Pseudobacteriovorax antillogorgiicola: one gene and its partner. Each later gene encodes a partner of the first gene's protein in a complex. Links are inferred from orthologs where the notes say so. Each region holds a gene or a part of one and is shown in the gene's direction. Other genes may lie near its edges.

Region 1 (2,892 bases):
ACGCTGCACGACGAGGGAAAGAGGCTGCAGACGTTCTTCAAGTAAGACACAGCAACTAATTCGCTCAAATACTGGAGAAAGAAATGTCAAAGATTGTAGTTCGCCAGAAAAAAAGCCTCATCGGAAGCAGCGAATCCCTGCGTAAGGTTGTTAAGGCTTTAGGTCTTGGTAAGATTGGCCAAGAAAGAACGCACAAGGATAACAATTGCACTCGCGGCATGGTCAATAAGGTGAGGCACCTTGTTGAGTATGAGCTGGTTTCTGAATAAGAAAGAGGCAAGTTAAATGAAAGATTTAAGTAATTTATCGCCCGCTAAAGGCTCTAATAAGAAAAAGAAGCGAATCGGGCGTGGTCCTGGTAGCGGTCTAGGAAAGACTGCTGGTAAGGGTCACAAAGGGCAGAAAGCTCGCAAGGGTGGCGGAATTGCTCCTGGTTTCGAAGGTGGTCAAATGCCTTTGTACAGACGTCTGCCTAAGAGAGGGTTCAAAAACCCTTTCCGAATTGAGTATAATCCCATAAACTTGGACAGCCTAAACAGGTTTGAGGCCGGGTCTACCATTACGCCAGAAGTTTTAGATAAAGCTGGTCTATTACGAAAGCCCGGATGTCCCGTCAAGTTACTCGGACGCGGAACTCTAGAAAAAGCACTGACAATTAATGTTCAGAAGTTCAGTGCTTCCGCAAAAGCAGCAGTTGAGAAGGCAGGCGGTAAAGTCGAGGAGATCTAATCGTGGCACAGCGGACGTCGTCACTTCAGGAGATGAGCTTGAATCATCTCCAGAAGAAGATACTTTTTACTCTTGGTTTTTTAGCTTTATACCGAATCGGTGTTCACGTGCCGATTCCAGGCGTTGATGCAGCGAGGCTTGGGGAGTTTTTCCAAAGCCAGGGAGCAAACGCCTTCGGAATGATCAACATGTTTTCTGGTGGAGCCCTCGAGAGGTTTAGTATTTTCGCCTTGGGAGTGATGCCGTATATTTCCGCGTCCATCATAGCCCAGCTCTTGACAGTTGTGGTCCCTCATTTAGAGGCACTTTCGAAAGAAGGTGAAGCTGGGCGAAAAAAGATCACTCAGTACACCCGCTACGGGACAATTTTGCTTGCAGTGATTCAGGGTTTTATGATCGCAAGAACGCTATCCACCGCTGAATTTGGCGGTGGTTCGCTGGTTGTGGACCCAGGAATGGGGTGGTTGCTGTTTACAGCACTCAGTCTTACTGCAGGTACTGCTTTGGTGATGTGGATTGGTGAGCAGATCACGGAACGAGGTGTCGGCAACGGCATTTCACTAATCATTTTTGCCGGAATCGTTGCTGGTCTTCCTTCAGTAATTACCAATACTTATAGCAAGTACAACACGGCAGAAATGGAAGCTCTCCAGATCATAATCCTTCTGGTTATCGTCGTTGTGATAACAGCTGGGGTTGTTTTCATTGAGCAAGGCGCAAGGCAAGTTCCGATTCAATACGCAAAGCGGCAGGTCGGAAAAAGAGTTTACGGGGGACAAACCTCTCATCTACCGATCAGAGTGAACACTGCGGGCGTCATTCCACCAATTTTTGCGAGCTCCTTGCTTCAAATTCCAGTTACAGCAGCCCAAGTTTTAGAGGGTAGCCCAGTTGCTAATTTTCTAAATACCGTTTTTATCCCGGGTGGTTGGCTTTATAATGTCGTTTACCTTGCTTTGATTGTCTTCTTCGCGTTCTTCTACACGTCGATTCAATTTAAGCCAGATGACATAGCTGAGAACCTTAAGAAGCACGGTGGCTACATTCCTGGTATTCGACCAGGGGCTAAGACTGCAGACTTTTTGGGTCGCGTCATAAACCGGTTGACGTTGACAGGGGCTATCTATCTAGCTGCGATCTGTCTGGTACCGTCGATCATAACAGATCGTTTCAACGTGCAGTTCTACTTCGGTGGGACAAGTCTTTTGATTATCGTTGGGGTGGCACTCGAAACCTTTAGGCAAATTGACGCTCATCGTCAGTCCTTACGGTATGAAGCTTTTATGAAGCAGGGTAGTCCACGACGACGGGGTGCGAGACGATGATTGTAGTTATCACTGGCGCCCCTGGTGCTGGTAAGGGAACCCAAGCAGATCTATTAGTAGAGAAGCAGGGGTTTCGGAAGATATCAACTGGCGACGCATTGCGTCGGCAGATCAAGTTGGGTACGGAAGTTGGGAAGAAAGCAAGCGAGCTAATGTCAGCTGGCAAACTGGTTCCCGACGATGTTCTGCTCGATATTTTGAAGGCTGAGCTAGCTGCAACTACAGAGGAGAAGATTCTTCTGGATGGCTACCCCAGGAATCTAAGTCAGGCAGAAACACTCAAGACTCTGAAAGAGCAGTATCCCGTAAAAGCTGCGCTTCACTTGGATGTCGATAGCGACGTTCTCATGAGTCGGCTCTGTGGCCGAAGGACGTGCGGGAATTGTGGTGCTTCGTTTCATGTGAACTTCAGCCCTCCAAAGGTTGAAGGGGTTTGCGATCGCTGCGGTGGACAGCTGCAGCAGAGACCTGATGATAACGAGGAGAAGGTTCGGGTTCGGCTCGATGTATACGAAAATGAGACGAAGCCGGTCCTAGACTTTTATCAGGGCGAAGGCCTTTATGTTCGGGTCGATGGCAACGGGTCTACTGAAGAGGTGTTTGAACGCATCTCCAAAGCGATCCAGAGCCTATAAATAGCAACGGTAATCGTGGCTTATAGAATTTGTTAATCAAGGCTTGCCCATCCGTTTTTAACGGTGTAGAGTGTCGCAGCTCTGATTAAAGATAGGGTCTTTTCCTAAATTTTCAAACAGGTTAGAGCGGAAGATATGGCAAAAGAAGATGTTATAGAAGTGGAAGGTGTCGTAAAAGAACCTCTACCGAATGCAATGTTCAA
Region 2 (4,660 bases), 190 kb from region 1 along the record:
ATAATTACGCATATTTTGCCCATGTGGGTGATAGTCGGCTTTATTTGGTCCGAAAAGGTTTTATATACCAGATCACCTTCGATCACTCGTTGGTGAATGAGCAGGTGAGAGCTGGTATTTTAACCCCAGAGGAGGCGGAAGTTCATCACTTAAAGAATGTTATCACCCGTAGTGTAGGATATCAGGAAGAAGAGGACGTCGATGCCTCATGCCTCGCACTAGAGTCGGATGACTACCTCTTACTATGCAGCGATGGTCTTCATGGTAAAATAAGTGATGCAGAGCTATCGAATGCTGTCAGTCGAAACGGCTTAAACTCTGTCAATAGTATGGTAAGGCTGGCAAATGAGCGCGGAGGGGAGGATAATATTACTGCCCTCGTGGTCGAAATCGAATAATGGAGTGAGCCTACGCAATGAAGCGTTTGACAATACTAATTATCCCTGAAAATGCGAGCCAAACCAAGCAACTGAAGATCCCCAAGTTTGCCTTACGTTCCTTGGCTGTTGGGTCCCTATTTCTAACCAGTCTTTTGGGCTATTTAGTATTCGATTATATCGAACTGCGTTCGATCAGGACCTCTTACAAAAAAATACTTGCTGAAAATCAGGGACTCAAAGGCGAGGCCCGTCTTCTTATGAGCAATCTAGATGAGGTAAAAAACTCACTCCAGAGAGTTCAGGACTATAGTGAGAAACTAGGTGATCTTACCCAGCTCAAGGTTAAGAAGTTCTCTCGCAAAACGGGCATTGGCCCTCTCACCCCCGAAGAGTTTCGCTATGCCGAAAAGAATATGACCGAAAACACGGCCCAGAAGAATTTACCCCTGGGGATCGATATGGACAAACTTGTGTTTCGCTCCGTCTTCGATCGGGTCCAAAGCATTGGTAATCGTGCCAATCGCAATGCTCTTGAGATGCAAAAGCTTTTGTCGACGCTTAGCCAGCAACGCAGCCTCCTATCATCGATTCCGTCGGCCACACCAGTTGATGGCTGGATCACCTCTGGCTTCGGCCCTAGGATTTCGCCTTTCACCGGACAAAAGACGATGCATAAAGGTATTGATGTCGCCGCCCCCATGGGAACTCCCATCTACGCCCCTGCAGATGGAGTTGTGATCTTCAGTGGGGCCAAGGCAGGCTTTGGCAACTTTATCATGATTGCACATGGCTACGGGGTTGTATCCCGCTTTGGTCACAATGCGCAGAATATGGTTCAACCCGGTCAAAAAGTCAAGAGAGGCGACCAAATCGCCACCGTTGGAATGACTGGAAGATCCACTGGACCTCACCTCCACTACGAGATTCTGGTCAATGGCAGATACTCAGACCCCAAGAAATTCATCCTGGATATCCAATAAGTCTATATTTTGACCTGCCACACCGTCAATAACCCTTAAAGTTCTTTAATGGTTCTCGACCTATAGTCACATTGTTAGTAAATGTGGATTTTGGGTTTTTTTTCTCGCCACGCAGCAAGTATACTTACCAGCGTTTTAGTGAGTCTAAACAACATACAAGAAGAGCATCATAAATAAAACGAGACAAGCATGTTAAATCTGGCCAAGAAAATCTTTGGGACTAAAAACGATCGGGAACTCAAGCGATATCGTATGATCGTCGACGACATTAACAAACTAGAATCAAGTTTGGAGAAGCTGAGCGACGACGAGCTACGGCAAAAGACCCAAGAGTTCAAAGACAAACTGGCTAAAGGGGCAACTCAGTACGATATCTTACCAGAAGCTTTCGCCACAGTCCGCGAGGCTTCGAAGAGAACCCTTGGCATGCGCCACTTTGATGTTCAGATGGTTGGTGGTATCGCGCTGTTCGAAGGACGTATCGCTGAGATGAAAACTGGTGAAGGTAAAACCCTCACAGCAACCCTTCCTGTGTATTTACATGCCTTGTCAGGCAAAGGCGCCCACGTGGTGACCGTCAATGACTACCTGGCTTCGACTCAATCAGAAGAAATGGGCCAGCTTTACGGCTTCCTTGGAATGACTACGGGCCTGATCGTTCATGGACTCAATGATGAGCAACGTCGCGAAGCCTATCACTCAGATATTACCTACGGGACCAATAACGAATTCGGTTTTGACTACCTCAGAGATAATATGAAAACCGATCTCGGCCGCTATGTGCAGCGAGATCACAACTTCTGTATCGTCGATGAGGTTGACTCCATCCTTATCGACGAGGCGCGAACGCCTCTCATCATCTCTGGCCCTGCAGAAACCAACACCGAAATCTATGCAACGGTCAATGCGACAATTCCTGGCTTGCAAAAGGATAGCGACTATATAGTCGACGAAAAGTCGCGGAACGTTTCTCTAACAGAAGATGGCATCAGCAAGCTTGAGAAAAGGCTGCGGGTTGAAAATCTTTACGATCCATCTAACATTGAGTACCTCCACCACGTTCAGCAAGCTCTGAAGGCCCATGTAGTCTTTAAGAAGGACGTTGATTATGTTGTCCGTGATAATAAAGTCATCATCGTTGATGAGTTCACCGGACGATTGATGCCTGGTCGACGTTACTCTGATGGCCTTCATGGTGCACTGGAAGCCAAAGAGCATTTACCCGTTGAAAACGAGACCCAAGTTCTCGCTTCGATTACCTTTCAAAACTATTTCCGACTCTACAGTAGCCTCGCTGGTATGACTGGTACTGCTGATACTGAGGCGGTTGAATTTAAGAAAATCTATGAGCTTGACGTTGTTGTCATCCCCACGAACAAACCCATCGCTCGTCAGGATGATCAAGATGAGATCTACCGCACAGCACGGGAGAAGTTCAATGTGATCGCCGACGAGATTGCTAAGGCTCAAAAGCAAGGCCAGCCGGTCCTTGTGGGTACCGTATCGGTTGAGAAATCAGAGTTATTGGCGTCGCTACTACGCCAACGCAATATTCCCCACGAGATCCTTAACGCGAAAAACCATGGCCGTGAGGCGTCAATCATTGCTAACGCGGGCCAAAAGGGAAATGTCACAATCTCCACAAACATGGCCGGCCGAGGTACTGACATTAAGCTCGGTGAAGGGGTTTCAGCGGTAGGCGGACTTTTTGTTATCGGTACCGAACGCCATGAGTCGCGACGTATCGATAATCAGCTTCGTGGTCGTTCTGGACGTCAAGGTGACCCTGGTCGCAGTAAGTTCTTCCTTTCTCTCGAAGACGATCTCATGAGAATCTTCGCCTCCGACCGACTGTCAGCAATTATGAGCAGGCTCGGCATGAAGGAAGGGGAAGCGATTATTTCTCCCATGGTTACAAGAGCCATCGAAAAAGCTCAAAAACGTGTGGAAGAGCAAAACTTTTCCAGCCGAAAACACGTCCTTGAGTACGACGATGTCATGAATCAGCAGAGAAAAGTGGTCTATGGTCGTCGCCGTAACATCTTGGACGGTACGGTTGACTTATCCTTCATGAAAGACTCCGTCGAGGGAATCACAGAGGGTATATGCGCAAAGTACTCTCCTGAGCTTACCAATCAGCCGTCGTATGATATGAAGGCCATTCAAGAAGAGCTCAGCAACGAATTCCATATGGATTTAGATCTCAATATCGATGCCGAAGATGCAAGTATGGACGCTCTCCTTCATGCAACACAGGAAATCGTCCTTAAGCACTACAATGACAAGAAACTCAAGGTTAGCGAAGATATCATGAAAAAGGTGGAAGCCTTTGTTTATCTTCAAATTCTTGACCAAACTTGGAAAGATCATCTCCGGGCGATGGATCAATTGCAAGACAATGTTCGCTTGCGTGGCTATGCACAGCGAGACCCACTTCAAGAATACAAAAAAGAGGCTTTCAATCTATTCGAAAGCATGATGGGCCGCATTGAAGACGAGACAACTCTAGCACTTGTACGGATGCCTCCACCGGAGCTAGCCACAGAGCAAGATTTGGAAGTCGAAGAGCCCGACACAACGCAAATGAACTTCGCACACCCTGAAGCTGGCCCCGCACAAGCGGCTCCTGCTCCAAGTGGCAATGCAGAAGATGATGGCATGATCTACCATGGCTCTCGTTCAGGGCATGTCGAGACCGAGCCAAAAGCTCAACCATTTAAGCGGGATCTGGATAAAATTGGGCGCAATGATCCTTGTCCCTGTGGTTCTGGCAAAAAATTCAAGAAGTGTCACGGTCGCCCCGGAGCTGAACCTCTCGCCTAGGGGCAAGCTCATACAGATGGAAAATTAAAAGCCAAGCTTACGAAAGCTTGGCTTTTTTGTCATAATAAGCACTGAATGTCACGGGGAGGAGCTGGTGAAGCGGGTTTTTGAATTTATCCCAACGGACCATGATATCATCGTCTCACGTACCTTGGTCATGGTTCATCAGGCCATTGATGCAGCGTTCCCGAATGCTGCACCCGCATCACAAAGATTTGCAAAAACTGCTTTTGGGGGCGATGAACCTACCCTCACCCAAGGTGTTGGTGGAGGAGAGTGGGCTCAGATCAATATGGAAGACACCGCTCCCAAGAAGAAACTCTATGTTTCCGAAGAATCCGTGCTTCCCGAAGACGAACCAACACTTTCAAAAGAACTATTTCAGCAGAAACTCTGGAAGCAGAGCTTGATTGGCATTATCACAATCGCGATCTGCGCTCTTATTGTTTACTTCGTTATTGGCTAGTATCTTGGATT

What was found.
Region 2: the proteins of secY (region 1) and secA are in contact, whole or in part, in a crystal structure (PDB 3DIN), measured with the Thermotoga maritima proteins. The link is inferred for Pseudobacteriovorax antillogorgiicola from one-to-one orthologs. Residues at the interface, in WP_004081795.1 of Thermotoga maritima: Glu108, Gly109, Glu110, Glu111, Ala236, Glu237, Arg238, Arg239, Ile240, Thr241, Ile242, Gln243, Tyr244, Ala245, Arg246, Arg247, Val248, Thr249, Gly250, Arg251, Arg252, Val253, Tyr254, Gly256, Ala257, Ser258, Thr259, Tyr260, Leu261, Pro262; in WP_004082002.1 of Thermotoga maritima: Glu261, Ala262, Arg263, Lys300, Ala301, Arg302, Thr303, Ile304, Ile305, Leu323, Tyr324, Asp325, Pro326, Val329, Ser330, Tyr333, Ile336, Lys340, Phe345, Val349, Glu363, Phe364, Tyr374, Ser375, Gly376, Gly377, Glu393, Ile395, Thr482, Ser483.

The regions. Positions count from the first base shown.
Region 1 is NZ_FWZT01000001.1:192,799-195,690, reverse strand. It holds secY (preprotein translocase subunit SecY), read left to right. Parts: upstream 1-731; coding sequence 732-2,054; downstream 2,055-2,892. Other genes in the region: infA (translation initiation factor IF-1), read left to right, coding at 2,825-2,892; B9N89_RS00965 (adenylate kinase), read left to right, coding at 2,051-2,689; rplO (50S ribosomal protein L15), read left to right, coding at 286-729; rpmD (50S ribosomal protein L30), read left to right, coding at 84-269; rpsE (30S ribosomal protein S5), read left to right, coding at 1-59. UniProt on the Escherichia coli protein: The central subunit of the protein translocation channel SecYEG. Consists of two halves formed by TMs 1-5 and 6-10.
Region 2 is NZ_FWZT01000001.1:382,828-387,487, forward strand. Bases 1,212-4,383 are described here. They hold secA (preprotein translocase subunit SecA), read left to right. Parts: upstream 1,212-1,549; coding sequence 1,550-4,183; downstream 4,184-4,383. Other genes in these bases: B9N89_RS01935 (M23 family metallopeptidase), read left to right, coding at 1,212-1,360; B9N89_RS01945 (hypothetical protein), read left to right, coding at 4,278-4,383. In the rest of the region: B9N89_RS01930 (Stp1/IreP family PP2C-type Ser/Thr phosphatase), read left to right, coding at 1-398; more of B9N89_RS01935, read left to right, coding at 416-1,211; more of B9N89_RS01945, read left to right, coding at 4,384-4,649. UniProt on the Escherichia coli protein: Required for protein export, interacts with the SecYEG preprotein conducting channel.